2 regions of the Comamonas odontotermitis genome follow, and region 1 is predicted to be linked to the other one. Evidence: riboswitches for the same ligand, from Rfam matches in the RefSeq annotation. Region 1 holds a riboswitch; the other holds the start of a gene.

The links. Region 1 has a riboswitch for cobalamin ahead of LAD35_RS18780 (TonB-dependent receptor). Riboswitches for the same ligand answer to the same signal wherever they lie in the genome.
Region 2: another riboswitch for cobalamin. It lies ahead of LAD35_RS15525 (TonB-dependent receptor domain-containing protein); the one in region 1 lies ahead of LAD35_RS18780 (TonB-dependent receptor).

What each region holds. Positions count from the first base shown of each region.
Region 1 is NZ_CP083451.1:4,088,956-4,104,892, reverse strand. Features, by position in the region: gene LAD35_RS18815 (CaiB/BaiF CoA transferase family protein) at 24-1,136, shown strand; gene LAD35_RS18810 (hypothetical protein) at 1,288-1,614, shown strand; gene glyQ (glycine--tRNA ligase subunit alpha) at 1,952-2,875, shown strand; gene LAD35_RS18800 (metal-dependent hydrolase) at 2,899-3,429, shown strand; gene glyS (glycine--tRNA ligase subunit beta) at 3,429-5,561, shown strand; gene LAD35_RS18790 (histidinol phosphate phosphatase) at 5,732-6,301, shown strand; gene hemE (uroporphyrinogen decarboxylase) at 6,372-7,487, opposite strand; cobalamin riboswitch at 7,659-7,911, shown strand; gene LAD35_RS18780 (TonB-dependent receptor) at 8,036-10,135, shown strand; gene LAD35_RS18775 (ABC transporter substrate-binding protein) at 10,139-11,125, shown strand; gene LAD35_RS18770 (FecCD family ABC transporter permease) at 11,122-12,168, shown strand; gene LAD35_RS18765 (ABC transporter ATP-binding protein) at 12,168-12,941, shown strand; gene LAD35_RS18760 ((2Fe-2S) ferredoxin domain-containing protein) at 12,938-13,708, shown strand; gene cobW (cobalamin biosynthesis protein CobW) at 13,812-14,867, shown strand; gene cobN (cobaltochelatase subunit CobN) at 14,871-15,937, shown strand, end outside.
Region 2 is NZ_CP083451.1:3,354,256-3,370,192, reverse strand. Features, by position in the region: gene LAD35_RS15560 (malonate--CoA ligase) at 1-469, shown strand, start outside; gene LAD35_RS15555 (universal stress protein) at 654-1,097, opposite strand; gene fnr (fumarate/nitrate reduction transcriptional regulator Fnr) at 1,231-1,953, opposite strand; gene hemN (oxygen-independent coproporphyrinogen III oxidase) at 2,106-3,488, shown strand; gene LAD35_RS15540 (sulfite exporter TauE/SafE family protein) at 3,512-4,327, opposite strand; gene LAD35_RS15535 (cell division protein ZapA) at 4,838-5,227, opposite strand; gene LAD35_RS15530 (PspA/IM30 family protein) at 5,224-5,442, opposite strand; cobalamin riboswitch at 5,480-5,727, shown strand; gene LAD35_RS15525 (TonB-dependent receptor domain-containing protein) at 5,917-7,710, shown strand; gene LAD35_RS15520 (cobyrinate a,c-diamide synthase) at 7,751-9,205, shown strand; gene LAD35_RS15515 (bifunctional adenosylcobinamide kinase/adenosylcobinamide-phosphate guanylyltransferase) at 9,216-9,809, shown strand; gene LAD35_RS15510 (ABC transporter substrate-binding protein) at 9,821-10,834, shown strand; gene LAD35_RS15505 (FecCD family ABC transporter permease) at 10,834-11,877, shown strand; gene LAD35_RS15500 (ABC transporter ATP-binding protein) at 11,877-12,674, shown strand; gene cobO (cob(I)yrinic acid a,c-diamide adenosyltransferase) at 12,784-13,353, shown strand; gene bluB (5,6-dimethylbenzimidazole synthase) at 13,421-14,119, shown strand; gene cbiB (adenosylcobinamide-phosphate synthase CbiB) at 14,116-15,192, shown strand; gene LAD35_RS15480 (aminotransferase class I/II-fold pyridoxal phosphate-dependent enzyme) at 15,185-15,937, shown strand, end outside.

The DNA of each region.
Region 1 (15,937 bases):
TTTCATAAGAATATGGAGACAGCATGAAAGTACTGGACAGCATCAAGGTTCTGGAGATCGGCGGCCTCGGCCCCGGCCCGTTCTGCGCCATGCACCTGGCCGACCTGGGGGCCGATGTGATCTCCGTCGTGCGCGAGGAAAAACATGCCGCCCCCACGGGCAATCTGCTCAACCGCGGCAAGCGCTCGGTATTTGCCGACCTGAAGACGCCTGAAGGCAAGGCTCTGGTGCTGGCCCTGGTGCAAGACGCTGACGTGCTGATCGAAGGCATGCGCCCGGGCGTGATGGAGCGCCTGGGCCTGGGCCCGGCCGAATGCATGGCAATCAACCGCCGGCTGGTGTATGGCCGCATGACGGGCTGGGGCCAGAGCGGCCCGCTCAGCCCCCGGGCCGGGCACGACAACAACTATGCGGCGCTGTCTGGCGCTCTGTGGGGCTGCAGCCCGGCAGATGCGCGCCCTGTGTCGTCGTTCGCCATGGTGGGCGATATCGGCGGCGGTGCACTCTACCTGATGACGGGCTTGCTGGCGGGCGTCATCAACGCGCGCCAGACCGGCCAGGGCACGGTGGTGGACGCCGCGATTGTGGATGGTGCCGCCCACATGCTGAACCTGGCGCTGAGTGCCCGGCAAAAGGGCGTGGTCACCGACACGCGCGGCACCAGCATCCACGACAGCGCGCCTTTTTATGAAACCTATGTCTGCGCTGACGGCGCCCACATCACCATTGGCAGCATCGAGCCGCAGTTCTACACCTTGCTGCTGCACACCTTGGGCCTGGCGGATGATGCTGATTTTGCGACTCCTCAATGGGACCAGGCCGCCTGGCCCCGGCGCCGCGCGCGCCTGCAGACCATCTTCATCACCCAGCCGCGCAGCCACTGGCAGCAGGTGTTCGAAGGCACCGATGTATGTTTTGGCGCGGTACTGAGCCCGCTGGAAGCGTCGCAACACCCCCACATGCAATCGCGCAGTGTGTATGGCGAGCAAGGGGGCGTTCTGCAGGCCGCGCCTGCGCCGCGCTTTGATGGCGCCGCCTACGCCACCAACGCCATGTGCGCGGCAGGCGCGCATACCGAAGCGGTGCTGGCGGCGGTGCAGGCCGGCGATGCGCGCGGCGCCTGGCGGCAAGGATGAAGCGGATTGCCATCAAAAACAATGTGCCAGCGCATACTGAGCGGGCACTGGCGGCCGTTTGGGCACCAACCTGCAATGCAGGCCGTAATGCGGTACAACAGGCACTTGAACGCGTTCCTGCTGTTCTCACCCCTTGCATCGTCGCCGCACCATGAGCATCGCCGTCTTCTACCTGCACAACACCAACCCCGACACAGCGGGCGAAGCCAACTGGCAGCCCCGCTGCATTGCCTACACCGATCAGCAGATGAGCGAGGCCCTGGCGCAGTGCCAGGCATTGCGCAGCGATGCGCGCAATGCGCATGTGGTCATCTCGTCGGAGCTGCGCGACATGGTGGGCAAGATTGGTGTGGCTGCAGTCGAAGGCGGCCAGACGCCCGATGGCCAAACCTACGACTGGAGCAAGGCAGGCCGCGCGGGCAACAGCCGAAAGAACGCCATGGAGCCGCCCAGGCAGCGCAAGGACATGGATTCCTGAGCGCCGCTGTTCCTATCGTCTTTTGCTATCAAAAACAAAGTGATGAATGCCGCAGATATTGCGCGCGCGGCTGATTGATCATCCAAATTTGCACATCTTGCCCGGCGCGGCACGCCCCCACTCGGCTATCGCCACCCGGGCGCCACCTGAAAGCACTAAAATCAAGGGTTTTGACCGCTTTGCGGGCTAAGAACGTGTTTACGATCTCTACGCAGCCGCGTTGGAGTGCAATCGGGATGAGTTCTAAGGCCGCAGTGCTTGCATGCAGCTGGGCCATGCCGCCATGTGCCGTGGAGCATAGGCGTGGGGCGGCGAACTGTATCACCACCAGATTCTCATGTTGACCTTCCAACAAATCATCCTGAAGCTGCAGCAGTACTGGGCCGACCAGGGCTGCGCGCTCTTGCAACCCTACGACATGGAAGTGGGCGCAGGCACCTCGCACACGGCTACCTTCCTGCGCGCCATTGGCCCCGAGCCCTGGAAGGCTGCGTATGTGCAGCCCAGCCGCCGCCCCAAGGACGGCCGCTATGGCGAAAACCCCAACCGGGGCCAGCATTACTACCAGTTCCAGGTGGTGCTCAAGCCTGCGCCAGCCAACATTCTGGATCTGTACCTGGGATCGCTCGAAGCCCTGGGCTTTGACCTGAAGAAGAACGACATCCGCTTTGTCGAGGACGACTGGGAAAATCCCACCCTGGGCGCCTGGGGCCTGGGCTGGGAAGTCTGGCTCAACGGCATGGAAGTGACGCAGTTCACCTACTTCCAGCAGGTGGGCGGCATCGACTGCAAGCCCGCAACCGGCGAAATCACCTACGGCCTGGAGCGTCTGGCGATGTACCTGCAGGGCGTCGAGAACATGTACGACCTGGTCTGGACGGTGGATGCCGATGGCCGCAAGCTCAGCTATGGCGATGTGTTCCACCAGAACGAGGTGGAGCAATCCGCGTACAACTTCGAACACTCCGATGCCGATTTCCTGTTCACCGCCTTTGCCGCGCACGAAAAGCAGGCCAAGCACCTGATGGAGGCACAGCTGGCATTGCCCGCCTATGAGCAGGTGCTCAAGGCCGCCCACACCTTCAACCTGCTGGATGCCCGTGGCGCGATCAGCGTGACCGAGCGCGCTGCCTACATTGGCCGCATCCGCAACCTGGCACGCGCAGTGGCGCAAAGTTACTACGACAGTCGCGAGCGCCTGGGCTTTCCGATGGCGCCGCGCGAATGGGTTGCACAGATGCCTGCCAAGGCTGCTGCCTGATTCCGTATCTGTAAGCCGCGTCCATGCCCACCATCTTCACGCATGTTGCCGTCCCGGTTGCCGCAGCGCTGGCACTGGGCAGCCGCCGTGTGCCGCCCAGCATGCTGCTGGTAGGGTGCCTGGCCGCCATCGTGCCGGATTTTGATGGCATCCCCCACCAGTTTGGCTGGCAGGGGCTGGGCATGTGGGGCCACCGCGGCTTCACCCATACCGCCCTGTTTGCTGCGCTGATGGGCCTCATCGGTCTGCTGCTGGCCAGGTGGTGGAAGGTGCCGCGCATTGCTGGCTTTGCGTGGCTGTTTGCCTGCACCGTGTCGCACCCCCTGCTGGACATGATGACCAGCGGCGGCAGTGGCATTGCGCTGTGGTGGCCTTTTACCAGTGAACGTTTTTTCAGTCCGTGGCGGCCGATTGCCGTGTCGCCCATCCTGGCGGACCGCTTTTTCTCGCAGCGCGGCATGCAGGTGATGGTCAGTGAACTCTACAGCGTATGGTTCCCACTGCTGACCATCGGCCTGTCTATCTTTGCGTTGCGTCATACCCGGAAATCCTGATGACTTCCTCTCCCAATCTTCTGGTCGAACTGTTTGTTGAAGAGCTGCCCCCCAAGGCGCTCAAAAAGCTGGGTGAAGCATTTGCCCAGGTGCTGCTCGCGCAACTGCGTGCGCAGGGTCTGGCGGGCGACGCCTCGCAACTGACGGCCTACGCCTCGCCACGCCGCCTGGCTGCCCACATCACCGATGTGCTGCCCCGCGCCGCCGACAAGCAGGTTTCGCAAAAACTGATGCCCGTGACCGTGGGCTTGACAGCCGACGGCCAGGCCACGCCCGCGCTGCTCAAGAAACTGGCCGCACTGGGTGCCGATGCCGCCGCCGTGCCTCAACTCAAGCGCGCGCCGGACGGCAAGGCCGAGGCACTGTTCTACGACAGCACCGTGGCTGGCGCCACCTTGGCCGAAGGCCTGCAGAAGGCGCTGACCGAAGCGATTGCCAAGCTGCCCATCCCCAAGGTCATGACCTACCAGCTTGAAAGCAACTGCGATCTGCCCGGCTGGAGCAGCGTGCAGTTCGTGCGCCCCGCGCACGGCCTGGTGGCGCTGCACGGCTCGCAGGTGCTGGAATCCATCGAAGCCCTGGGCCTGAAGGCGGGCAACACCACGCACGGCCACCGCTTTGAGGCACTGGCCGACCCGGTGCTGATCGCCAACGCCGACAGCTATGCACAGACCCTGGCCGAGCAGGGTGCCGTGATTGCCAGTTTCGATGAACGCAAGGCCACCATCGCCCGCCAGCTCAAGGAGGCTGCCGAGCGTGTGGGCGGAGGCGTTCGCGCCATTGAAGACGAAGCATTGCTGGACGAAGTGACCGCCCTGGTCGAGCGCCCCAACGTACTGGTTTGCCAGTTCGAGAAGGAATTTCTGGACGTCCCCCAGGAATGCCTGATTCTGACCATGAAGGCCAACCAGAAGTACTTCCCGCTGCTGGACGCTGCTGGCAAGCTGACCCACCAGTTCCTGGTTGTCAGCAACATCAGCCCCGCAGACGCGTCGGCGGTGATCGGCGGCAACGAGCGCGTGGTGCGCCCGCGCCTGGCCGATGCCAAGTTCTTCTTTGACCAGGATCGCAAGAAAACGCTGGAATCGCGCGCGCCGCTGCTGGCCAAGGTGGTGTACCACAACAAGCTGGGCACGCAGGGTGAGCGCGTGCAGCGCGTGCGCGCCATCGCCAAGAGCATTGCCCAGCAACTGGGCGCCACGGCACTGGGCAAGCAGGTGGACCAGGCTGCATTGCTGGCCAAGACCGATCTGGTGACCGACATGGTGGGCGAGTTCCCGGAACTGCAAGGCACGATGGGCCGCTACTACGCGCTCAACGACAAGCTTGACGTGGCCGTAGCCGATGCCATCGAAGACCACTACAAGCCCCGTTTTGCCGGCGACGAGCTGCCGCGCGGCGAGGTAGGCGTGATCGTTGCGCTGGCCGACAAGCTGGAAACCCTGGTTGGCATGTTCGGCATCGGCAACCTGCCCACCGGCGACCGCGACCCATTTGCACTGCGCCGCCATGCGCTGGGCGTGATCCGCATGCTGGTGGAGAAGGACTTGCCGCTGGACCTGGACACCCTGCTGGTCAGCACGCTGCCTGCGTTTGGCGACAAGATCGAAGACGCAACGCCAGCGCTCTCCGACTTCATTTACGACCGCCTGGCTGGCAGCCTGCGTGAGCAAGGCTTCAGTGCGCAGGAAGTGGACGCTGTGCTCGCCCACCGTCCGCAGCGCCTGGCCGATGTGCAAAAGCGCCTGGAAGCCGTGCGTGCCTTTGCCGCCTTGCCCGAGGCGCCAGCCCTTGCTGCGGCCAACAAGCGCGTGGGCAACATCCTGAAAAAGGCGGACGCCCCCGTCAGCCCCAATGTCAGCGAAGCCGTGCTGCAGGAGCAGGCCGAAAAAGACCTGTACGCCGCCTTGCAGACCGTGGCCCCCAAGGCCCATGCCCAGTTTGCTGCGGGCGACTACACCGCCAGCCTGCAGACTCTGGCCGCCTTGCGCACCCCGGTCGATGCCTTCTTCGAGCACGTGATGGTGAACGCGGAAGACCCGGCGCTCAAGGCAAACCGCCTGGGCTTGCTGGCAACCCTGCACGATGCGATGAACCGCGTGGCCGATCTGTCCCGTCTGGTCGCCGCCTGATTCTCTGGGTACACTGGTTCCCAGCGGGTCAGAAGCCTGCTGCCGCCCGTGCGGCGGCAGGCAACAACGATGAGGGCTGACGCCAGCCAGGATGCGCAACGGGCCGAGCCATGGGCGCCGTCTGTTGCCGGATCCGGATTTGCGGAGGTCGGTACAACAAGGGGACGGTTATGAAACTCGCCATCATCGAGCGCGACGGCATCGTCGGCCAGCCGGTCACGGGCCAGCTCACTGGTCACCACGACTGGCATGTACTGCCCGATGCCGCCAGCGGCATTGCACGGCTCAACCTGTCGGGCTGGCATGTAGTGCTGGTGGCCAACCAGCCCGGCTTGGAGCGCGGCCTGTACGATTGCGCTGCACTCAACGACTACCACCGCCAGATGTACAAGGACTTGGCCATGGTGGGCGCCAAGGTCGATGCCGTCTTCTTCTGCCCGCACGCCCCAGAGGACCATTGCGACTGCTGGGCACCACAGGCCACCTTGCTGCGCCAGATCACGGAGCGGTTCAATACCGAGGCCGGCAAGGTTGCCGTCGTGGCGCGCAGCACCGAGCTGTTGCAGGCGGCTGCCAGCCTGGGCGCCTGCCTGCACTGGATTGCGCCGGCCGATGCGGCCACAGCACACCCGCAATGCCCATCGGCTCAGGCCGCGCAGCACGCCACTCTGGCGCAGTGCACCGAGGTTCTGCTGCACTGGCAACCGCCCAAATCCCCGTCGCAGCTGGCTGCCGCATAAACCGGCTGCTGTATCAAAGGCCAAAGACAAGCCCCGCATGGCGGGGCTTGTCTTTGAAGCAGGTGCTGCTTTACTTGCGCATGGCGCGCGACTGGCTGTGCACTGCTTCGACGAGTGCCGCCACATGCTCGGGTGGCGTGAACTGGCTGATGCCATGGCCCAGATTGAAGATGTGCGTGGGGCCGGTGGTGGTGCTGTCGGTGTGCGGCTTGCCAAAGCTGCGGAGCACGGACTGCACCTGCTCCGCAATGCGCTCGGGCGGGGCGAACAGCACGTTCGGGTCGATATTGCCTTGCAACGCCTTGCCCGGGCCACCCACTGTGCCACCAACGACAGCGCGCGCATGGCCCAGGTTTGCCGTCCAGTCGAGGCCCAGCACTTCGCAATCGAGTGCGTTCATGTCCTGTAGCCAGATGCCGCCGCCCTTGGTGAAGACGATGCGGGGCACGTCCTGGCCATCGGCGCCGTGGCGCTTCAACTGGCTGAGTACACGTTTGGTATAGGCCAGGCTGAACTGCTGGAACATGCCGTCGGCCAGCACGCCGCCCCAGCTGTCAAAAATCATCACGGCCTGCGCGCCCGCGTCGATCTGCGCATTCAGATACGCCGCCACGCTGTCGGCGTTGATTTCGAGGATGCGGTGCATCAGGTCGGGGCGCGCATACATCAGCGATTTGACCTGGCGGTAGTCGTCGCTGCCCTTGCCCTCGACCATGTAGCAGGCCAGCGTCCAGGGGCTGCCGGAAAAACCGATCAACGGCACACGGCCATCAAGCGCGCGGCGGATGCTGGTGACGGCATCGAATACATAGCGCAGCTTGTCCATGTCGGGCACGGCCAGTTCTGCAACTGCCGCCTCGTCGCGCACATTTCTCGCAAAGCGTGGGCCTTCGCCTTCGGCAAACGACAGGCCCAGGCCCATGGCATCGGGAACGGTCAGGATGTCGGAGAACAGGATGGCCGCGTCGAGCGGAAAACGCTCCAGCGGCTGCAGGGTGACTTCGGTTGCATAGTCCACATTCGTGGCCAGGCCCATGAAACTGCCCGCCTTGGCGCGCGTGGCCTTGTACTCGGGCAGATAGCGGCCAGCTTGGCGCATCAGCCACAGGGGCGTGTAGTCGGTGGCCTGGCGGCGGCAGGCGCGCAAAAAGGTGTCGTTGTGCAGGGGGGCAAAGGTCGTGCTCATGGCCTGATTGTCGCCCAGTGACGCGAGGCCGCCGGGGAGAACCTGACTGTGGGTACCGCCTTCACGGTATAGGGCTAATCGCTGTGGCCTGCACTTGGGGTGCCGTAGAGGCGAAAGGCCCATTTCAGCCCGGTGATAGAATTGCGCATCGCCCTGAGAATCATTTCTCCAGGGCGTTTCGTTTCGGAAGGTGCTCGCCTTGGCGAGTGAAACGGGAACAAGGTGCGGTCGATCGACCCAGGCCTTGGCTGCCCCCGCAACGGTATGCAGGAAAACACCCCAGGCAAGCGCTCTGTGCGCTTGCAGCCACTGGATCGGCGTGTGCGCTCCAACATGGAGCGCTGCACGCTACCGGGAAGGTGGGGTTTGGGTCCGAGATGGATCGCCTGCGAGCCCGGAGACCGGCCCGCCGATGTTCACAGCGCATGCTTTTGGGTGCATGCGCTGGCTTTCTACTGTCTGCGGGGTGCGGATGGCGTTCTCGGTACCAGTTTCGGTTCGTGGGTTCGGCCATCGCTTCAGACAGCGGATGTTCTGGGTGCGGCGCGATGCACGGCCTTTATTTTTCTTTCCCTCTCCTGCGGCGCACGGCCTGTGGCCTGCTGCTGTCTCCGGCGGCCGTTCTGGCGCAGCAGACCCTGACCGAGGTGGTCGTCACTGGCAGCCGCAATGAGGCGCCTACACTGGACACCGCACGCCGCTCTGCAACGGCGTCACACGTTGATGTGCCCACGCTGGATCTGCCCGCCAGCGTGAGCGGCGTGTCGGCCGAGCAGATCGATGAGCACGCTGACCGAGGTGCCGCTGAAGCGGTGACGCGGACCGTGGGCCTGTCGGCTGCTGGCACGCCGGGCAATGGCGGGCTGGCGTTTGCGAGCCGGGGCTTCTATGGCGTCAATTCGGTAGGTGTGGCCGAAGACGGCATCACGCTGGGCGTGGGCTCGGGAACCATCAGCTACCCGTCGGACACCTGGGGTTATGAACGCTTTGAAGTATTGCGCGGCCCCGCGTCACTGATGTACGGCAGTGGCACCATGGGCGCCACAGTCAATGCCATCCGCAAGCAGCCCAGCCGAGAACGCTCCACCGAACTCTTGCTCTCGGGCGGCAGCCATGGCACTGCGCGCATGGGCCTGGGCAGCACCGGAGCCCTGAGCGATACGCTGTCCTACCGTGTGGACGCCTACGGCGCGCGCAGCGACGGCGACCGAGCCTTCGACAACAGCAAGGGCGGCAAGCTGATGAGCGCGCTGCGCTGGCAGCCGCGTGGCGATTTCACGCTTGATCTGACGGCCGACATCAGCAGCCAGGCGCCATCGCGCTACTACGGCACGCCGACCATCAATGGCCGTGTGGCGCGCGAGCTGATCGGCACGGGCTACAACACCGAAGACAGTGACATCCATTACCGCGACAAACGCTTCAAGGCCAAGGCGACCTGGCAGGTCAACGACGCGCTGGCTGTACGCAACGAGCTCTACCACTTTGGCGCCGACCGCCACTGGAAGAACATAGAGGCCTATGACTACAACCCGGTCGCGGGCACGGTGGCACGCTCGGATTACCTCGAGATTGGCCATGCACTGCAGCAAAACGGCAACCGCCTGGCGCTGGACTGGAAGAGCAGTGCACACCAGGTGGCCGTGGGCTGGGATGTGTCCCAGGCCAACTTCCGCAACACCAGCAATTCTCCATATACGGGTAGCTCCGTCGTCTCTGCATTCGATCCGGTGCCGGGCACATGGATCAGCCCCGATCCGTACCTGCCGCGCATGGGTTCGACCTTGCGACAGAACGCGCTGTACATTGAGGATGCCTGGAAGATCAACGAGCAGTGGTTGCTGATGGGCGGCATCCGCCGCGACTGGTACGAATTCTCGCGGCAGGACTTCGTGGCCAAGACGGGCTTTGACAAGGACCTGAATGGCACCTCGTGGCGCCTGGGGCTCACGCGCAAGCTGACCGCGCAGTCGAGCGTCTATGCACAGATGACTACCGGGCACGATCCGGTCATCAGCCTGCTGTCGCTGGCGGCCTCGCAGACCGGCTTTTCGCTCAGCAAGGGCCGCCAGCAGGAAGTCGGCTTCAAGCAGCAACTGGCTGATGGCCGTGGCGAATGGACGGCAGCGCTGTTCCATATCGCCAAGGGCGACATCATCACCCGTGATCCGGCCAATTCGGCTCTGTCGATCCAGGGCGGCAAGCAGTCATCGCGCGGGCTGGAGCTGACTGGCGCATTGCAGGCAAGCCCGGCGTTTCGCCTGGAGGCCAACGCCGCTTATACCAAGGCACGGTTTGACGAGCTGATTGAAGCAGGCGGCGTCGACCGCAGCGGCAATCGCCCGGCCAATGTGCCCAAGGTAACGGCCAACCTGTGGGGGCACTACCGCGAAGGCGGCTGGCGCACATCGCTCGGCCTGCGCTACGTAGGCAGCCGCTTTGGCGACAACGCCAACAGTGCTGGAAAACGCCTGCCGGGCTACACCGTGCTGGACGCCGTGGTGAGCTGGAATGCGACCCCTCAGACCACCTTCAGCCTGATCGGTCGCAACCTGACAAACCGCGTCTACGCCACAGCCGCCTACAACAGCCAATGGCTCGTGGGCGCCAGCCGCAGCGTGGAGCTGATGGCGCAGATGCGCTTCTGAACCATGCAACGAACCTTCCTGCTGCTACTGATCGCGCTGTGTGCCACGCCTGCATGGGCGCAAGACGCAAAGCGTTCCCCGGTAACTGTCAATGTCTGCGGCCAGCCCCAGACCTATGCCTCTGTGCCTCGCCGTGCCGTGACGCATGACGTGAACATTACCGAGATGTTTCTGTTTCTGGGGTTGGCCGACCGGCTGGTGGGATATTCCGGCATGTATGCAGGCAAAGATGCCAGCCCGCAGATCGTGCCCATATTGGCGAGGGTTCCCAATCTGTCGCCCCAGGGCATGAACTTGGAGAACATCGTCGCCGCGCAGGCCGATTTCGTCTTTGGTGGCTGGAGCTATGGTTTTCAGCAGGGCGGCGTCACGCCACAGTTGCTGGCGCGCTACGGCATTGCATCCTATGTGTTGACCGAATCCTGCATCCGTGTGCAAAAGCGCGCGGACGTGGCCTTGGAAGATACCTTTGTCGATATGGACAACGTGGCGCGCATTTTTGGTGTGCAGCGGCAGGTCGCGCCACGCATTCAGCAGTTGCGCGACGATCTGGCGCTGCTGCGCCAGCAGATGCGCGGCAATGCGTCGCAGCCCAGGGTTTTTGTTTTCGACAGCGGCGAGAAGATCCCCACCACTGTAGGCCGTTATGGCATGCCGCAGGCCATGCTGGAGGCGGCGGGAGCGCGCAACATCTTCGACGATATCGCCAGCAACTGGCCCAAGGGCAACTGGGAAGACGTGGTGCTGCGCGATCCCGAGTGGATCGTCATCATCGACTATGGCCAGCCCAGCGCCCAGGGCAAGATGGATTTTCTGCTGCAGAAAAAAGAGCTGCAGACGGTGAACGCGATCCGCAACAAGCGCTTTTTCGTGATGACCTATGCCGAAGCCACCCCAGGCCCGCGCAATGTGGAGACCGCCCAGCGCCTGGCCGCCGCATTGCACCCACAGCGGGAAATCACCGTGACACCGGTGCGCTTTCAGCCATGAAGACCTCGGCCTTGCCCTGGATGCTGGTGCTGCCTGTGCTGCTGACCCTGGCGGTGCTGGCGGGCGTCACCTGGGGCTCGGCGCAGCTGGACATGGGGCAGGTCTGGTCCATCGTGCAGCACCAGGTGGCGCAGGCGCTGGGCATGCAGACGGCGGAACCCGGCTGGAGCCTGCAGCAGTACCAGATTGTCTGGATGATCCGCCTGCCGCGTGTGCTGATGGCGGCGCTGGTAGGGGCTGGGCTGTCCATCGTGGGCGTGGTGATGCAGGCGATGGTACGCAACCCGCTCGCCGACCCGTACATGCTGGGCGTGTCGTCCGGTGCTTCAGTGGGGGCGGTGTCAGTGCTGGCCTGGGGCGTGTTTGCGGCGGCGGGGCTCTACGCGGTGACGGCGGGTGCATTCATCGGCGCACTGGTGGCCACCGTGTTGGTCTATCTGCTTGCGCAGCAAGGCGGACGCATTCCTTCGGCGCGGCTCATCCTGAGTGGCGTGGCCGTGGGCTACATGCTCACCGGACTGACCAGCCTGGTCACCCTCACCGCAGGCCAGCGCGACCTGGCCAATGCCTTGCTTACCTGGCTGCTGGGCAGCCTGGCGGGCACACAGTGGCAGGCACTGGGCCTGCCCGCAGGCATGGTTCTGGCCGGCATGCTGTGGCTGCTGGCGCAGGCGCGGCCACTGAACGCGCTGCTGGCCGGTGATGAGGCCGCCGCCACACTGGGCGTGGCAGCCGAGCGGCTGCGCCGGCAACTGTTTGTTGTGGTGTCGCTGCTCACTGGAACGATGGTGGCAGTGAGCGGTGCGATCGGCTTTGTCGGTCTGGTCATCCCGCATGTCACACGCATGCTGGTGGGCAGCGACCACCGGCGCGTACTGCCTGTTGCGGCGCTGATGGGTGCGGTATTTCTGGTGCTGGTTGATGGCGCGGCACGAACATGGTTTGCGCCCATGGAGATACCGGTTGGCGTCATCACGGCCTTTGTTGGCGGGCCGTTCTTCATTGCCATGTTGTGGCGCGGCGCCGTGCGGGAGGATCGTTGATGCTGCAGGCACAAGGTTTGCACTTTGCCGTAGGCCAGCGCGCCATCGTGCAGGATGCCGCGCTGCATGTGGGCGCAGGCGAGTGTGTGGGCCTGATCGGCCCCAATGGCTGCGGCAAGTCGACACTGCTGCGCATGCTCTACCGCGTGCTGCCGCCGCAACGCGGACAGGTGCGGTTGGAGGGGCAGGATGTCTGGCAGATGGATGCGCGTGCGTTTGCGCGGCAAGCCGCCGTGCTGGCACAGAACAGTGCGCCAGCCTTCGACAGCTCGGTGCAGGAGACCGTGATGCTGGGCCGCCTGCCGCACCAGGGACGTTTTGCCGCCGACAGCCTGCAGGACAGACGTGTCGTTACCGAGAGCCTGGAGCGTGTGGGCGCCGCGCAGCTTGCCGGGCAAAGCATGGCTACGCTCTCCGGCGGCGAGCGCCAGCGTGTGCTGCTGGCGCGTGCGCTGGCCCAGCAGCCGCGCCTGCTGTTTCTCGACGAGCCGACGAACCACCTCGACATTCGCTACCAGCTGGAGCTGATGCGGCTGGTGCGCAGCCTCCAACTCACCGTGCTGGTCGTGCTGCACGACCTCAATATCGCCGCCCAGTTCTGTGATCGGCTGTACCTGATGGAGGCAGGCGCGCTCGTAGCCAATGGAGCGCCGCGCGAGGTACTCACACCCGAAGCAATGGCGCGCGTATTTGGTGTGCGCGCCACCATTGATGACCACCCGGCCACCGGCCGACCCCGCATTGCCTACTGGATGGAGTGGGATGGACCATGACGACAGATGAATCCATTGCCATCGTGCTGCTGGGGCGCGGCGGTGTCGCCAGATCGACCACCGGCGAGCTGACGGAATTGGCACGGCAGCTATCGGCGCAATGGCCGGGTGTGCAGGTGCTGCCCGCCTTCGTTGACCGCTGGCAACCGGATCTGCCTGCGGCGCTTTCCACCAGTGCGGATGCCGGTGCGCGAACCATTGCCGTTGTGCCGCTGATGCTGCCGGACGAGGCTGCACTGCGCCGCTGGCTGCACAAGGTGACCATGCGCTGGCTCGCCAGCCGGGGTGATGGCGGACCTCGCCTTGTCTTTGCCGAGCCGCTATCGCAGACCGTGCCGCTGCCTGCACTGCTGGCCCTGGCTGTGCGCAACGCGCTGACGCACCAGCCCGATGTGCCTGCCATGGTAGGTGATGAGGACTGGCAGCACGATCCCAAGGGCTGGTCCAGCGTGCCGGAGCATACCCACCACGCGCTGTGGTGTACGGGGCCGCGCTGTGCGGCAGCAGGGGCGGTGGCGCTGTGGCCTGTGCTTACCAGTGTCGTCAATGACACGCCTGCCTTGAAGAAATGCGTGCGTCCGCTGCAGACGAGCTGCCAGTATCCCTGCAATCACGGACCGCTGATGATTGTTTACCCCGAAGGCGTGTGGTACGGACCGCTGGATGCGGACGGCATCCGCCACGTGCTCACCCGCCATGTGCTGCATCGCGAAGTGGACCCGGCGCTGCGTGTGCATGGACCACCGCAGATTGATCAGAAACCATAGCAGTTGGCGATTGATACGCAAGCATTTCAAATAAAAACGATTTGAAGCCCTCATCCCTAGAGCGCGATCCGCTATCCAACTTCACCTCTCAGGAGTTCACACCATGCAAACCACCAAGATTCCCGCCACCATCGTCACCGGCTTTCTGGGCAGCGGCAAGACCACGCTGATGCGCCATATCCTCGAGAAGGCCCAGGGCCTGCGCGTGGCAGTTATCGTCAACGAGTTCGGCGAGCTGGGTATTGACGGCGAAATCCTCCGTACCTGTGCCATCGGTTGCAAGGACGAAGGCGGCGCCGACGCGCCCGAAGGCCAGATCTACGAACTGGCCAACGGCTGCATGTGTTGCACTGTGCAGGAAGAGTTCTTCCCGGTGATGAAGGCCTTGGCGGAGCGCCGCGCCGATATCGATGTGTTGCTGATCGAGACCAGCGGGCTGGCCCTGCCCAAGCCGCTGGTGCAGGCCTTTCAGTGGCCGGAGATCGCCAGTGTCTTCACCGTGGACTCGGTGGTGACCGTGGTGGACGCGCCCGCAACTGCGGCTGGCCAGTTTGCCCATGATCCGCATGCCGTTGATGCGCAGCGCCTGGCAGACCCCAACCTCGACCATGAAGCCAGCCTGCACGAGTTGTTTGAGGACCAACTCTCTGCCGCCGATCTGGTGGTGCTCTCGAAGGCAGACCTGGTCTCGCCGGAGGAATTGGCGCAGGTGCGTGCCCTGGTGGCTGATGAGGTGCCGGCAGAGGTCAAGATGGTGGAGGCCGTGCAGGGTAGCGTGCCGCTGTCCGTGCTGCTGGGCCAACAGCGTGCGGCAGAAATCCATATCGATGCACGGCACTCCAACCATGACCACGACGAAGAGCATGACCATGACGACTTCGATTCGCTGTTCATCGACCTGGGGGCTGTGGACCGCGAACGCCTGATGCAGGCGCTGCAAGGCATCGTGCAGCAGCACGCGGTGTTGCGCGTCAAGGGCTTTGCTGCTTTGCCGGGCAAGAAGATGCGACTTCTGGTGCAGGGCGTGGGGCGGCGTTTCGATGCCTACTTCGACCGCGCCTGGAAGGAGGGCGAAGCCCAGGCAACGCGGCTGGTGTTCATCGGCAAGGGGCTGGATGCAGGGCTGCTGCGCACGGCGCTGGCTGCAGCGGAAGTCTGAACCATGCACTTGCTCAGCACCCGCCCGGGTGGCTTTGTCGAAGACGACAGCATCATCACCCGGCTGGACCAGACGCCCGCCGAGATGGTGGTGCTCAGCTCGGCCGACACCACACTGTCTCTGCTGGCCGATGCATACCGGCTATGGCGGCAGTCTGAAGCGCCCGGGGCGGTTCCCACCTTGCGCCTGGCGAACCTGCTGCACCTGCGCCAGAGCGCATCGCTGGATCTGTACATCGATGAGGTACTGCAGCATGCCAGGCTGGTGATCGTTGATCACCTGGGCGCAGAATCGGCATGGCCCTATGGCATCAAGCAACTGCGCAAGCTTGCACTGCAGCGTGGGCAGCAACTGGCCATGTTCTCGGGAGACAGCCAGGAAGATGCCGAGCTGTTGGCCAAGGGCACATTGGCACCCGCGCAAAGCCGCGCGCTGTGGCAGTACCTGCGCGCAGGGGGCCTTGCCAATGCACGTGAGTTTCTGCGCATGGGTGCGGCCTGGGGATTGGGCAGCGATATGGACGCCGTGCCGGTGCGTGTGCTTCCCCCCGTGGCGGTGCATGTGCCTATCGCGTGGGTGAATTCTGAGCAGGGCCACGCCGGACCGGGCCACATCGCTGGCCTGGACGACCTGCAGGCACGATGGACGCAGGGCGCGCCGGTGGTCATGCTGGTGTTCTACCGTTCGCACCTGCTGGCCGCCAATACGGATGCCTTCGATGCCATGGCAGAGGCGCTGTTGGCCCAAGGGATGAACCCGCTGCCGCTGGCCCTGGAATCGCTGAAGGACTCGCTGTGCCTGCAAACCCTGCGCGCGCTGTGTGCGGCCCACGATGTGCAGCTCATCCTCAACACCACCGCATTTGCTGCACTGGGCGAACATGCGCGTGCGGGAACAGAGGCTGATGCCCTCGCGGGTGACATTCCGGTGCTGCAGGTGATTGCCAGCGGCGCCAACCGCGATGACTGGCTGGCCGACCACCAGGGCCTGCGCCCGCGCGACATTGCCATGCAGGTGGTGTTGCCCGAGATGGATGGCCGCATCATGACGCGCGCCATGAGCTTCAAGGG
Region 2 (15,937 bases), 730 kb from region 1:
CATCCAGGTACAAGGCCCCAATGTGTTCAGTGGCTATTGGCGCATGCCGGAGAAGACCGCCGAAGAGTTCACGAAGGATGCCTGGTTCAAGACCGGTGATGTCGGCAAGGTGGACGCGCGCGGCTACGTGACGATTGTGGGCCGCAGCAAGGATTTGATCATCTCGGGCGGCTACAACGTCTACCCTGCAGAGATCGAAGGCTTCATCAACGAACTGCCCGGCGTGGCCGAAAGTGCCCTGGTTGGCGTACCGCACCCTGACTTTGGCGAAGTGGGGGTTGCCGTGGTCATTGCCAAGCCAGGCCAGGCCGCAGATGCCGAAGGCATCATTGCGACGCTGAAAAAACAGCTGGCCAATTTCAAGATTCCCAAGCGCTGCTTTGTGGTGAACGAGTTGCCGCGCAACACCATGGGCAAGGTGCAAAAGAATCTGCTGCGGGCGCAATACCAGGACCTGTTCAAGGGTTGAAGCTCTTGGCGCCTTCAAGCCAATCCATGAACCAGGGGGGCTGGAGGCCGTAAAGCAAAAGAGAAGGCCAAAAGCCTTCTCTTTTTATAAGCGGCGGGCACTCAAACCTGCCGTTCGCTCTGCTACTGAAAACAAGGTGGCTGTCCTTGGCCCGCATGCGCTGCAGGCCGGATTTGCCAGAAACTCACCGCAGTACCAGCACCGGAATCGTGGCATGCGTCAACACATGCTGGGTCTCGCTGCCCAGCAGCAGGCGCTTGATGCCGCGATAGCCATGCGAGGCCATGACGATCAGGTCACAGTGTTCCTTTTCCGCGGTCTTGAGCAGCGATTCGGCCACCAGATCGGATTGCAGAACAATGCCCTTTACCGGCACGCCCACTGCAGTTCCCTGGGCAACGACCTTGTCGACCACGACCTGGGCAGCGTCCAGCCAGCCTTGCTGGATACGTTCCACCTCCTTGAGGTCGATGACCGCGCTGCCTTCAAAGTAACTGCGGGGGTAGTTGGGCGAGATATTGACCACAGTGATCTGGGTCTGTCCCAGCTTGGCCAGAGCAAGCGCATGCTGCACTGCTTTTTCGGACAGCTCGGATCCATCGGTGGCGAGCAGGATATGGTTGTACATCTTCAGCTCCTTTCGAGGGTGCAGCCGGGGCGGCTGCATGTTTGTACCTTAACCCATTGGCGCAAAGGCTGCCTTGCGCTGTGTCAGAGCAGACAATGGCAGCATATGTTTGCCGGGAGCACGGCAGGCCCGCTCAGACCGTGCATTGCTGGCTGTTAATCAGGGCCTGCAGCTTGTCGGTATCCAGGATGCGTACATGGCGCTGCTTGACTTCGATGATGCCGTCTTCCGCGAACTTGGAGAAGGTGCGGCTCACGGTCTCCAGCTTCAGGCCCAGATAGCTGCCGATTTCTTCCCGCGTCATGCGCAGTATCAGCTCGGACTGCGAGAAGCCCCGCGCGTGCAGGCGCTGCACCAGATTGAGCACGAATGCGGCCAGGCGTTCCTCGGCGCGCATGCTGCCCAGCAGCAGCATCACACCGTGCTCGCGCACGATTTCGCGGCTCATCACCTTGTGAACGTGGTGCTGCAAGGCATTCACTTCGCGCGACAGCTCTTCCAGCTTGGAATAGGGCATCACGCAGACTTCCGCATCTTCCAGCGCAATGGCATCACAGGAATGCTGGTCGTTGACGATGCCGTCCAGGCCAATGATTTCGCCTGCCATCTGAAAACCGGTGACCTGATCGCGTCCATCTTCGGTGGCCACGCTGGTCTTGAAAAAACCGGTGCGAATCGCGTACAGCGATGTGAACGCCTCGCCGTTGCGAAACAGCGCTCCCCCGCGCTTGATTCTGCGGCGCGTGGCCACGATCTCATCGATGCGATCCATCTGGTCGGGCGACAGACCCACGGGCATGCACAGCTCTCGCAGGTTGCAGTTGGAGCAGACCACTTTGATTGTGTTGGCTGTCATGAGTCAATATCCGTTCACAAAAAGATCGCGCGGGGGCGGAGGTTCCTTGAATGCTTCCATTGTCTACGCAGACAAAAAAATACTCTTGATGTAAGTCAAGGACGTGGCCGGCCGGTTGCGGCACATTGGGGCATCCGTACGGAATTGAGACCATGATTTCCCTGACCCCCGATTTGTTGCGCCGGTTTGATGTACCCGGCCCCCGTTACACTTCGTATCCTACCGCAGACCGATTTGTTGAAGCCTTTGGTGCGAATGGCTACAAGCAGGCGCTGGAGCAGCGGCGAACGGGGCTGGGTACCCGCCTGGCACCCTTGTCGCTGTATGTGCACATTCCGTTCTGCGAATCACTGTGCTACTACTGCGCCTGCAACAAGATCATCACCAAGCATCCCGAACGCGCCGACGAATACCTGGATTATCTGGAGCGTGAACTGGATCTGCAACTGGCCCACTGCCCGGCCCGCCAGACCGTGAGCCAGCTGCACCTCGGCGGCGGATCGCCCACCTTCCTCTCCGACGATGGGCTCTCACGCCTGATGGACATGTTCAAAAGCCGGTTCCAGCTGCAGCCGGGGGGTGAATACTCGATCGAGGTCGATCCACGGACCGTGAGCGGGGAGCGCCTCGCACACCTGTTTCGACTGGGCTTCAATCGCCTGAGTTTCGGCGTGCAGGATTTTGACCCGCAAGTGCAAAAGGCAGTGCACCGCGAGCAGCCCTCGGAGCAGGTTTTTTCCCTGATGGCCCAGGCGCGGTTGATTGGCTTTGAATCCATCAATATTGACCTGATCTACGGCCTGCCTCACCAGACGCCGGTCAGTTTTGCACGCACGATGGAACTGGTGAGCCAACTGCGGCCCGATCGTATTGCGCTGTATGCCTATGCGCATCTGCCTGAACGTTTCAAGCCCCAACGCCGCATTGTCGTGCAGGATCTTCCCAAGCCCGTTGACAAGCTGACCATGCTGGCCCAGGCGCTGGAAGCCCTGCAGGCGGGCGGATACGTCTATGTAGGTATGGACCACTTCGCGCTGCCTGATGATGCACTGGCCGTGGCCAAGCGCCAAGGGCGCCTGCACCGCAATTTTCAAGGCTACAGCACGCAGCCCGATTGCGATCTGCTGGCGCTGGGTGTCTCGGCCATTGGCAAGATCGGCGCTACCTACAGCCAGAATGCCAAGACGCTGGAGGAGTACTACGACCTGATCGACCAGGGGCAGATTCCTGTGGTGCGAGGCCTGGCACTCTCGCGCGATGACATGCTGCGCCGCTCTGTGATCATGGGCCTGATGTGCCAGGGCAGCCTGGTGATCGAATCGGTGGAGCAGGCCTGGCTGATCGATTTTCGCCAGTACTTTGCCGCCGAGCTGGAGCAACTGCGCAGCATGCAGGAGCAGGGGCTGGTTCAGATCACTGGCGATGCCGTGTCCGTGACCGAGCTGGGCTGGTACTTTGTGCGTGGCGTGGCCATGGTGTTTGACAAGCACCTGCAGGCGGATCGCACGCGGGCCCGGTTCTCGAAAATCATCTAGGAGCCTGCCTGAGGCTCAACGCGTTACCAGGCCCTCAGGCTCTTGTAGAGCATGTAGACCGCCAGGCACAGCAGAATGCCGCCAAATATCTTCTTGAGCTGGGCCACTGGCAGCCGGTGCGCTGCCCTGGCGCCCAGTGGCGCGGTCAGCACGCTGCATATGGATACCGCAAGCAGGCCGGGCAGCCAGATATAACCCAGCGAGTGGGGCGGCAGGCCTTGTACATGCAGCCCCGCCACCATGAAGCCCAGCACATTGGTCACGGCGATCGGGAAGCCCAGCGCTGCGCTGGTGGCCACTGCGTTGTGGATGGGCACATTGCACCAGGTCATGAACGGCACGCTGATGAAGGCCCCGCCTGCACCAACCAGCCCCGAGAGGCAACCGATCACGCCGCCGGCTGCCAGTTGGCCACCTGTGCCCGGCATGGTGCGCGTGGCTGCGGTTTGGGATTTGCGAAACATGCGCAGTGCCGAGTAGCCGACAAACAGCCCGAAGAACAGGCCCAGATACTGGCCTTTGAGCAGCGAAAAGATGCCCAGGCTCGCGACCAGTCCGCCCAGCACGATGCCGGGCGCAAGGCGCCGGGCGATGTCCCAGCGCACGGCGCCGCGCTGGTGGTGGGCGCGCACGCTGGAGATGGAGGTGAACATGATGGTTGCCATCGACGTGGCAATCGCCATCTTGATGGCCAGTTCCGGGGCAACGGCCTGGGTGCCCAGGATGTAGGTCATGAAAGGCACCAGCACCATGCCCCCGCCGATGCCAAGCAGGCCCGCCAGAAAGCCGGTGATCAAGCCCACGCACGAGAGCGGAAGCAGAACGATGGGATCAGTCATGGGCACCAGTATCCACCTGGACGGTTGTGGTACGCCCAGTAAAAAGGCCACCTGAACCAGGTGGCCTGAAACCCCGCCGCGGCGGAGAGGAGAAGTTGAAAGTGGCTGGCCTCATTGCTTCGGATCAGGCCAGCCAGGCCGAAAACAGGTGTTCGCAGCGGATCCACCAGACCGTCATCCTGAACCGGGGGTTCAGGTGGGCAAGGGCAACCTATCGTTGGGTTCATCTGACGCGAGACGATCACGCTCAATAGGTGATGTACCAAGCCCGTGCTCGTAGAGCATTGGTTCAAGGAACTATAAAGTCTGGCAGGGCTGCGAACGACTCCATTGTACCGGCAGCCAGGGGTGGATGGCCGTAAAAAACCAATTCAATGCCCAGAGGCTGGGCAAAAACAATAGCGACCACTGATTGCTGAATATGGGCTCAATGCCGATTTTTCAGCAAATGCTTGCATGCGGCCGCGATCTGGTGTTGTGTGCGAACCGATGGAGGTGTTTTGCGAAAACCTACACCGTCTGCGCCGCATTGCCTGCGGCTGGTTGTCCAGTGGCGGCATCGAGGCGCTGCATGATGGATTGCAGGCGGGGCTCCTCCCAGTCGAGCGAAGCCTGGGCGGTAGCGGGTTCGGCCTGCTCAACCTGGGCCGCCTGGGTACGGGCCTGTTCGGCTTCCTGGTTCAGCTCGGTGTTCTGGGTTTTCAGATCGAGCAGATCAAAGGCCATGTTGAGGGCAGCCAGCACGGCGATGCGCTCGCGCCCACGAATCTTGCCGGCGTCGCGGATGCCGCACATGGCTTCATCCACCTGCTTGACGGCGGCCATCAGTCGCTCTTCCTGGCCTTCGGGACAGCCCAGCATATAGCTTTGCTGCATGATGTGAACTTCAAGCTGCTTCATGATTCGTCCTGGTCAAAAGTCTTGGGCAGGCGTTCGATCAGCGCGTCAACGCGCGAGCGGGCGGCCGTCAGGCGCGATTGTAGGGAGTCGCGTTCATGGGTGAGGGTATCCACCTGTTCCTGCAGAGTGGCATGCGCGCGCTGCAGTTGTTCGTAGCGGGTCAGCAAAGTTTCCACCCGCTCAAGCATCAGGTCCAAAGAAGGCGTAGTGACCATAGAGAGACAGTTTTATTAAAGCGCAACAGTAAAGACGATAAAATTGTACCCGTTGGTGCTCGCCATGGTGGTTCACATTCTGGCAGTTCAACGGGAAGCAGGGGAGTGCGCTTGTGCCCTACAAGCCATGCTCAACCTGCGCTGCCCCCGCAACGGTAAGCGATGGACGGTATTTTGCCCTCCGCAGCCCGCACTCTAAGCCACTGGATACCTTGAACAAGTCTCTGGGAAGGCGCGCGCTGTGTCATCGTCAGCCCGGATACCGGCCAACACTGTGGATGGCGGTGCGCTGCATAGCGCGCCGCTTCTGTTTTTCCCCATTTGCCGGCGGGGAGGCTGGCGCGGGGTACTTCATCGCTTGAGATGTAGATGCATTCCCATTCGCCAGTGGTGCGCCTGTGCGCGCCCGATTCTGCTATCGTTTTTTCTTCGTTGCGCTCGCCACACACCTGTATTGCTCTGACGGCGGCCCTGATGGCTGCCAGCCTGTCGGCACAGGCCCAGACTACGAATGAAACAGAGGGTAAAACCCTGGAGGCGATGGTAGTCACCGCCAACCGCATCGAGCAACCGCTGTCCGATCTGACGGCCGATATGTCCATCATCGACAGCAAGACCATCGAGCGTCAGGGGCCAGGCGGTGTGGCCGATGTGCTGGCACGCGTGCCGGGTATCCAGATGACCCGCAATGGCGGCCCGGGCACCAGTACCAGCTTGTTCATTCGAGGTGCCGAGACGCGCTTTACCGCCGTGTATGTGGATGGCGTGCGTGTCGATTCGCAGTCCACCGGCGGTGCCTCGTGGCAAAACCTTCCGCTGGCGCTCATCGACCGCGTTGAAGTGCTGCGCGGCCCGGCAGCGGCCGTGTATGGGTCGGATGCCATGGGTGGCGTGGTGCAGATCTTCACCAAGAAGGGCGAAGGCGCGCCCAAGCCCTATGTGGGCTTTGGCGTTGGCAACCGTGGCACCTATACGGCCGAAGCCGGCATCTCTGGTGGCGAAGGGGCGTGGGATTACTCGATTGGCCTCAACCGCGCACAATCGGATGGCTTCAACGCGCGCACCACCCCTACCGCCAACCCCGACAAGGACGGCTACCGCAACAACGCGGTCAATGCGCGCCTGGGCTACCAGCTCAACCAGCAGCACCGGCTGGAAGCCACCATGATGGCCAGCAACATGAATTCGGGCTACGACGTCTCCCCCAAGGAAGATGACCGCAGCATCAACAAGATGTATGCGTTGGGCCTGAACTGGCAGGCCAAGTGGACCGACCACTACAGCACCAAGCTGCAACTCACCCAATCGCGCGATTACTACGAAACCCGGCCATCGCCCTACCAGACCGATACCCGCCTGCACAACTACCTGTTCCAGAACGAGTGGCGTTACGGCATTCACACCATGACGGCCGCGCTGGAGCGCCGTGAGGATTCGCTGGTGAACGGCGGCATCGACCGCGACCGCAGCCAGAATGCGTTGGCGCTGGGCTACGGCATGCACAGCGGTGCACACACCGTGCAGTTGAACCTGCGCCGCGACGACGACAGTGAATTCGGCGGCAAGACCACGGGCAGCGCAGCCTATGGCTACGAATTTGCACCCAACTGGCGCGCCACCGCAACCGTGGGGACCGCCTTCCGCGCGCCCACGCTGTACCAGCGGTTCAGCGAGTACGGCGACGCATCGCTGGCTCCGGAGAAAAGCAAGAATGCCGAATTGGGCCTGCGCTGGGCACAGGGCGCAGACAGCTTCTCTGCCACCGTGTACCGCAACAACGTCACCAACCTGATCAACTGGGTGGGCGGTACGGGTACTTGCGTTGGCAAGGATGGTGCTTTCGGTGGCTGCTACGCGAACGTCGGCAAGGCACGTCTCGAAGGCATCACCCTGGCCGGCACCACCAAGCTGGGCCAGTTCAACCTGCATGGCTCGGTGGATTTCCAGAACCCGCGCGACCAGACCACGGACAAATTGCTGGCGCGCCGCGCCAAGCGCTATGCCACGCTGGGTGGTGACACGCGCGTGGCCGGCTGGACCCTGGGCGCCGAAATGCAGGCCACTGCCAAGCGCTATGACAACGCGGCCAACACCAATGTGCTGGGCGGCTACACCTTGTTCAACTTGTCGGCCAGCACGCAGATTGCCAAGGATTTCAGCCTGATCGCCCGCATCAACAACCTGGCGGACAAGAAGTACGAAACCGCACGCACCTACGCTTCGGAAGGGCGCAGCGCGTACATCGGCATCAAGTGGATGCCCCAATAAGAGCATCCAGGAAATCAGGAAGTCGGGAGATAACAGGGTGATGGATGCAGCGGTGAGTGGAAGCGATGGCCAGAAGACCTCCCGGTGCGTGGCGCTGCTGGTGGCGGCGCCCGCGTCCGGGCAGGGCAAGACGACGGTGACGGCGGCGCTGGCGCGCCTGCACGCGCGCGCCGGGCGGCGCGTGCAGGTGTTCAAGTGCGGGCCGGATTTTCTCGATCCGCAATGGCACCGGCTCGCCAGTGGCGGTGATGTGCACACGCTCGACCGCTGGATGAACGGCGAGCACGATGTGCGTGCCCGCCTGTACCAGGCCGCCCTTTGCCATGACGTGCTGCTGATCGAAGGTGTGATGGGCTTGTTTGATGGCGAAAGCAGCGCCGCAGATCTGGCCAAATCCCTTGGTGTATCGGTGGTCGTCGTCATTGACGCATCGGCCATGGCTGGCACCTTTGGCGCCATTGCCTATGGCATGCAGCACTTTGATCCTGACATGAAGCTTGCCGGAGCGCTGGCCAATCGTGTAGCAAGCAACTACCACGGCGAACTGCTGCGCGATGGCCTGCGCGACCCGGCGCTCTGGCTCGGGGCGATGCCCCACGTGGCGTTGGCGGGCGGAGCCCCGCGCGCCAACCTGCTGCCGGAGCGCCACCTGGGTCTGGTGGCAGCCCAGGAACTGCCCGATGCGCTGGAGCGGCTCGATGCAGCAGCCGATGCGCTGGCCCAGACGCCGCTGGGGCAACTGTCCTGGTCGGACTGGCAGGAGCGCTGGTCGGTGGATTTTGCAGCCCAGGACGATGAGACCGAGATACCTGCGCTGCTGACTGGGCGTCGCATTGCCGTGGCGCGTGATGCGGCCTTCAGTTTCATCTATGCGGCCAATCTGGAATGCCTGCGCGCCATGGGGGCGGAGCTGGCATTCTTTTCGCCCGTGGCGGGCGAGCGCCTGCCTGTGTGCGATGCCTTGTGGCTGCCCGGTGGCTACCCCGAGCTGCACCTGCAGGCCCTGCAGGCCAATGCAGGGTTGCAGCTCGATCTGCAGGCGCATGTGGAGCAAGGCAAGCCCGTGTGGGCCGAATGCGGCGGCATGGTGGCGTTGGCCGAAGGACTGACCGATCTGGAGGGCCGCTGGCACAGCCTGTGGAGCCTGCTGCCTGCACAGGCGCGCATGCAGCAGCGCCTGGCGGGTCTGGGCATGCAACAGCTGGCGACGCCCTGGGGCGTGCTGCGTGGCCACACCTTCCACTATTCACGCCTGGACAGCGATGCGGGCCTGGTTGCTCGCAGCAGCCGGCCGGGCCAGGAACCCGAAAGCGGCAAGGGGGAAGCGGTGTACTGCCATGGCAGCATTCATGCCAGCTATTTCCATGCCTGGTTCCCTTCCTGCCCGCAGGCCGTGGCAGCGCTGCTGGGGGCGGATGTACTGCAGACCTTGCAGCAGACCGCACAGCAGGACTGGCCAGGTGCGTGTGCCGCATCGGCCTCCGAGACTGCATAAGATGGCAGCCATGGCAGAACCTTCGTTTTCAGTGAATGGTGCAGCGCTCAAGCTCTTGCTGCTGGGCGGGCAGAAATCCGGTAAATCACGGCAGGCAGAGCTGCTGGCGCGCCAATGGCTGCAGCAGGGCGCGGGTTACACCGCCAGTCTGATCGCCACCGGCACTGCCTACGACGATGAAATGAAAGCCCGCATTGCCCGCCACCAGAGCGACCGCGCCGCACGCGTGGCGCAACTGGGCACGGTGGAAGCGCCGCGCGATGTGGCGCAGGCGATAGCCGCATGCAGCGGGCCGCAGCATCTGCTGATCATCGATTGCCTGACCCTGTGGCTGACCAACTGGCTGATGCCTGCACCAGAACTTGAGAAAAATCAGGCTTTAGCGCACAACTGGCAAGCGCAACAAGCTCTTTTTTTAGGAGCGATTGAGCGTGCGCCCGGCCCGGTCATCCTGGTCAGCAACGAGATCGGCCTGGGCGTGATTCCCATGGGCCGCGAAGTACGCGCCTTTGTCGATGCGCTGGGCGTGCTCAACCAACAAACGGCTGCGGTGTGCAACCGCGTCACACTGATGGCCGCAGGTTTGCCTCTGCACATGAAATGATGGCCCGTTTTATGCATTTTCCAAATTCCTCCCTCCTGCTGCTTGCCGTGCGTACCGCAGGTACCGCAGTGGCAGCAGCATTGCTGGGCGCAGTAGCGGCCAGTGCGAAGGAATTGCCCACCGCCGGGCGTGCCGCAGCCATTCCGGTGCTGGCCGAATCCGCGCGCCTCGCTCCCCAGCCCATCACCGACGATCGTGGCAAGACCGTGCAACTGGCACGGCCGCCGCAGCGCATCGTCAGCCTGCTGCCTTCGCTGACCGAAAGCACCTGCGCCCTGGGCCTGTGCGACCGGCTGGTCGGGGTGGATCGCTATTCGGACTGGCCCCTGGCAGTCAAGAAACTGCCGATAGTGGGCGGAGGGCTGGATCCGAGCGTGGAATCCATCGTGGCGCTCAAGCCTGACCTGGTGCTGATGTCGCATGCCTCGAAGGTGGCCGAGCGGCTGGAAGCGCTGGGCGTGAAAGTGGCGGCGCTGGAAGTGAAATCGCAGGCCGGTGTGCACAAGGTGCTGCAACAACTGGGCCAGGTGCTGGGCGTGCCTGCAGCAGAAGGTGCCGACCGGGTGTGGCGCGAGCTGCAGGCGGGCGTGGCCGATGCAGCGCAGCGTGTACCTGCCTCTGCCAGGAACAGCCGGGTGTATTTTGAAGTGAGCCGGGGCCCGTATGCGGCAGGTCCGCAGTCCTTCATCGGAGAAATTCTGGCCCAGCTGGGGGTGGACAACGTGGTGCCTGCCGAACTGGGGCCGTTTCCGCGCCTGAGCCCCGAGTTTCTGCTGCGCTCCCAGCCCGACGTGATCATGCTGGGCAATCGCAGCATGCAGGCTGCCACCAGCTACCCGGGCTGGAACAGCCTCAAGGCCATCAAGGGCGGGAACCTGTGTGTCTTCAACGACCAGGATTCCTACACCATTGTGCGCCCCGGCCCGCGCATGGCAGAGGCCGCCCACCTGATTGCGCAGTGCCTGATTGACAAGGCACCAAAAAAGCAAGGCGCAGAAAAGCCGGCCGAAGGAGGGCAGCGTTGATGGCGGCTTCGGCAGAGCAGGCGCTACGGCACGAATGCGCCCCCGGCCAGCGCCGCAGCGGCTGGCTGGCGCTGGTGTTGCTGCTGCTTTCCGTCGCGCTGTTGATGGTGGGCGCCAGCGTGGGCAGCACCGGCTGGGAGAGCGTGCTGCGCATGCGGGACGACGCCACCGCCTGGCAGATCGTGATGGACATCCGCCTGCCGCGCTCCCTGGGCGCCTGGCTGGCAGGCGCGCTGCTTGGCCTTGCCGGGGCGGTGGCGCAAGGCCTGTTTCGCAACCCGCTGGCAGATCCGTACCTGCTGGGCAGCGCATCGGGTGCATCGCTGGGCAGCGCCGTGGGCCTGGTGCTGATGGGCTCGTCCCTCACCAGCCTGAGCTTCGTCTACCGGCTGGGCATGACGGGCATGGCCTTTGCCGGCGCTGCCTGCGCCGTGGGCCTGACCGTGGTGCTGGCGCGCAATGTGCAAAACACCTTGCGCCTCTTGCTGGCGGGTGTGATTGTGGGCGTGGTGCTGGGCGCCGTGCGCGATCTGCTGGAATTGAAGCACCCTGACATCCTGCAAGCCATGCAGGCCTTCACGCTGGGCACTTCGGCCTTTGTGGGCTGGGAGGGCTGCGCACTGATGGGCGGGGTACTGCTGGTCTGTGCACTGGCCACCTGGGCCTGCTCGCGGGTGCTCGATGGCCTGACGCTGGGCGAAGCCACGGCCACCAGCCTGGGCTTGCCGCTGACGCAACTGCGCTACGGCTTGGTGGCGGTGCTGGCGCTGGCGACGGGAACGTCTGTGGCCCAGACTGGCCTGATTGCCTTTGTGGGGCTGGCTGCACCGCACCTGGTGCGCAGCCTGGTGCGCATCGGCCACGGCCGCAGCACCTTGTTGGCCGCTGCCATGGGCGGCACGCTGCTGCTGGCCGCAGACATTCTGGCGCGGTGGTTGGTGGCGCCGCAGGAGTTGCCGGTAGGCGTGCTGACTGCCGCACTGGGCGGCACCTATCTGCTGTGGCGCATGCACCGCAGTACCCGGGCGGCAGGAGCCATGTGATGCTGCAAAATACTACCGAAATCATAGCTATTGCTGCTCGTCAGATATGCGCCAGCGTGCATTCCAAGCCGATATTGCATGGCCTGTCTGCCGGGTTTGCCAAGGGCCGGTGGACCAGCATCGTCGGCCCCAATGGCGCAGGTAAATCGAGCCTGCTGAAGGTCCTGAGCGGCCTGTGGCCCGCGCATGGCCTGCAGGGCCAGGTGCATCTGCTGGGCAAACCGCTGCAGTCGTGGCCGCGCAAGGCGCGCGCCCAGGCGCTGGCCTGGCTGGGGCAGGGTGAGGTGACCACCGAAGACTTGACGGTGCTGGATGTGGCCTTGCTCGGTCGCCTGCCGCACCAGCCCTGGCTGGCGGCGCCCAGCCACGAAGATCACGCCATTGTGGAGCGCTGCCTGCGCCAGACCCAGGCCTGGGAGTGGCGCCACCGCCCGGTGGTGGAACTCTCGGGCGGTGAACGCCAGCGGGTGCTGCTGGCCCGGGCGCTGGCGGTGCAGGCCCAGGTGCTGCTGATGGATGAACCGCTCGCCAACCTCGACCCGCCGCACCAGACCGACTGGGTGGACAGCGTGCGTGCGCTCACCAGCCAGGGCACCACAGTCATCAGCGTGCTGCACGAAATCTCGGTGGCGCTGCTGGCAGATGACATGCTGATCCTGCAGGAGGGCCGGGTGGTACACCAGGGCGCCTGCAGCGATCTTGCCACCCATGCGGCGCTCGAAGCGGTGTTTGACGACCGCATCCAGGTGCGCAGCATCGATGGCCTGTGGATGGCGTTGCCGCGTATGGCGAAATGAAGAATCCCGCTGCCTGGGCGGCTCTGTCCGGCGTGTCTCATCCCGGATGCGTCAAATTTTTAAACGCTGTGGGTGGTGTGTGCCGCTTGCAACCCTGAGAAGGAAAAACATGCAGATCGAAACTCCTCCCACCGAAAAACCTTACGAAAAGCCCGAGGGTGAACGCCGCGGCCTCGTCATCGTCAACACCGGCGACGGCAAGGGCAAGAGCACGGCTGCCTTTGGCCTGGCCTTCCGTGCCACGGGCCGGGGCAAGGCCGTCAAGGTGTTCCAGTTCATGAAGGTGCCCACGGCGCGCTTTGGCGAGCACCGGCTGGCCGATCAGGTGGGGCTGCCCATCGAAGGCCTGGGCGACGGCTTCAGCTGGAAGAGCAAGGATCTGGAGCAGTCGGGCCAGCTGGCGCGCGACGGCTGGGAAAAGGCCCGGGCGGCCATCCTGTCGGGCGAGTACTTCCTCGTGGTACTCGATGAAGTCACCTACCCGCTGATCTACGGCTGGCTGCCGTTGCAGGAGGTGCTCGATACGCTGGCTGCGCGACCCAAGGACGTGCACGTCTGCCTCACGGGCCGGCGCTGCCCGCAGGAGATCATCGACATCGCCGACACGGTAACCGAGATGAAGCTCATCAAGCATGCCTTCCAGGCGGGTATTCCTGCCCAACGGGGCATTGAGGATTGAGCGTTAACGGACTCCAGTCCTGTTGCCCTGCTGACCCGCCGGTGACATAAAGGTCCACAATCGAACCATGCCCGATACACCGATTCCTCCCCCAGCGGCGGCCATGATTGCCGCCACGCCGTTCACCGAGGCGGAGCGCGCGGCTGTCTACCGGGCCATCTACGAGCGGCGCGACATGCGTCACTTTGCCGGTGGCGCTGTGCCTGAGGAGGTATTGCTGCGCCTCTTGCGCGCGGCGCACCATGCGCCCAGCGTGGGCTTCATGCAGCCCTGGCGTTTCATCCGCGTGAAAAACGCTGCCTTGCGCCAGACCATCCATGCACTGGTCGAGGAGGAGCGCGTACGCACTGCCCGCGCACTGGGCGAGCGCGAGGAAGATTTCATGAAGCTCAAGGTGCAGGGCGTGCTGGATGCCGCCGAGGTGCTGGTGGTGGCCATGCCGCCAGGGCGCGAGGCTCACATCTTTGGCCGCCGCACCCTGCCCGAGATGGACATCGCCAGTGCAGCCTGCGCCATCCAGAACCTGTGGCTGGCCGTGCGCGCCGAAGGGCTGGGCATGGGCTGGGTATCCATTTTCGATCCGCAGGCGCTGGCGCAACTGCTGCAAATGCCAGCAGGCGCCCACCCGCTGGGCGTGTTATGCCTGGGACCTGTTGCCGCCTACTATGCCGAGCCGATGCTGCAACAGGAGAAATGGGCCTGCCGTGCACCGCTGGAAGACATGCTGATGGACGATGTCTGGACCGAGGGGCCGCCTGCGGCATGACGGCCATCACCTGGTCGGAACTGCTCGCCTGGTCCTTCAGCCCGCTGGGCTGGCTGTACCGGGCGCTCACGGCCGCGCCAGATGCGGCGGTGCTGTGGTCGCAGAATCTGCTGTGCGCCTTGATTGCCGTGCTGGTGGCCTTGGCGCTGGACCGGCTGTGGGGCGAGCCACCTGCCTGGCTGCACCCGGTCGTCTACATGGGCAAGCTGCTGGGCGTGATAGGAAAATACATAGCGCCCCGCGCAGAGCAGTCGCAAGATTGGATGCGATTTGTATTGGGAATGGTTGCATGGTGCGCGCTGGCAGCTATTGTTTTTGTAGTCTACTGGGCCATTCTCTTTCTGCTGCCCCACCAGCCCTGGTGGCTGGCTGGTGTGTTCATGGGGGTGCTGCTCAAGCCGCTGCTGTCCTGGCGCATGCTGAGGGACGAGGTGCTGGCCGTTGAAGCTGCGCTGCAGCAGTCATTGCCAGCGGGCCGCGAGCGCCTGTCGTGGCTGGTGAGCCGCGATACCTCCCAACTGGATGCCTCCACCGTGCGTGAAAGCGCCATCGAAACCCTGGCCGAGAACCTGGGCGACTCCGTCATTGCGCCGCTCTTCTGGTTTGCCATTGCAGGCGTGCCAGGTGCGGCGGTGTACCGCCTGGCCAACACGGCAGATGCCATGTGGGGCTACCCCGGCTGGCGCGGGCAGGGCGAAGATCGCCGTTACTGGCAGTGGGCTGGAAAATGGGCGGCGCGGGCGGACGATGTGCTCAACTGGGTGCCTGCACGCCTTACCGCCGCCTGGCTGGCGCTGCTGGCAGGCGGCGTTGCCTGGGGTGCACTGCGGCGTGATGCGCGTGTGACGCCTTCGCCCAATGGCGGCTGGCCCATGGGTGCGATGGCACTGGCGCTGGGCGTGCACCTGTCCAAGCCGGGGGTGTACCAGCTGAATCCGCAGGGCATGGCACCCGGGGCGCCGCACCTGCAGCAGGCCGTAAAGCTGGCCTCCAAAGTGATTGTGGCGCAGGTGGTATGCGTGCTGGTAGCTATTTTTTCAATAGCGTTGTGGATGGGGACTCGCCATGCTTGAAGGCCTCCATGGCGGCACCGACGCGCTGGGTGTGCCCGCGCACGATTTTTCCACCAACCGCAACGCTTTCGGGCCGTGCCCTGCGGCGGTGGCGGCCCTGCAGGCTGCGCATGTAGCGCAGTACCCCGATCCGCTCTATACAGGGCTGCGGGAGCGGCTGGCGGCCTTTCACGCGGTGGAGGAGCGGCGCATCGTCATCGGCGGCAGCAGCAGCGAGCTGATTCACCGGATCACCCAATATGCGGCGCGCAATGGTGCATCGGCCGTTACCTTGCCCCGCCGCCACTACGGCGACTATGCGCATGCCGCACAGGTGTGGGGGCTGGCGCTGCAGCGGCGCGACAGCGCAGAGGCTGGCATGGGGCATGGTGATCTGCACTGGTTCTGTGAGCCATCGAGCCCGCTTGGCCAGTTGGATACCGTCTCAGCGTCTGCAGGGCGGGGCTTGCATGTTCTGGATTGTGCCTACCGCCCTCTGTGGCTGGAAGGTGAAGCACCTCAGCGCAACCTGGATGGCCTGTGGCAGCTGTGGACGCCCAACAAGGCCCTGGGCATGACGGGGGTGCGTGCCGCCTACGCGATTGCCCCGCTCCACGCCACGGATGAGGCGCTTTGCGCGCTGCACGCGCTGGCGCCATCCTGGGTGGTGGGCGCGCACGGCGTGGCCATGCTGGACGCCTGGACGACCGACGAAGTGCAGCAATGGCTGGCCCTGGGCCTGCAAAGCCTGCGAATCTGGAAGCGA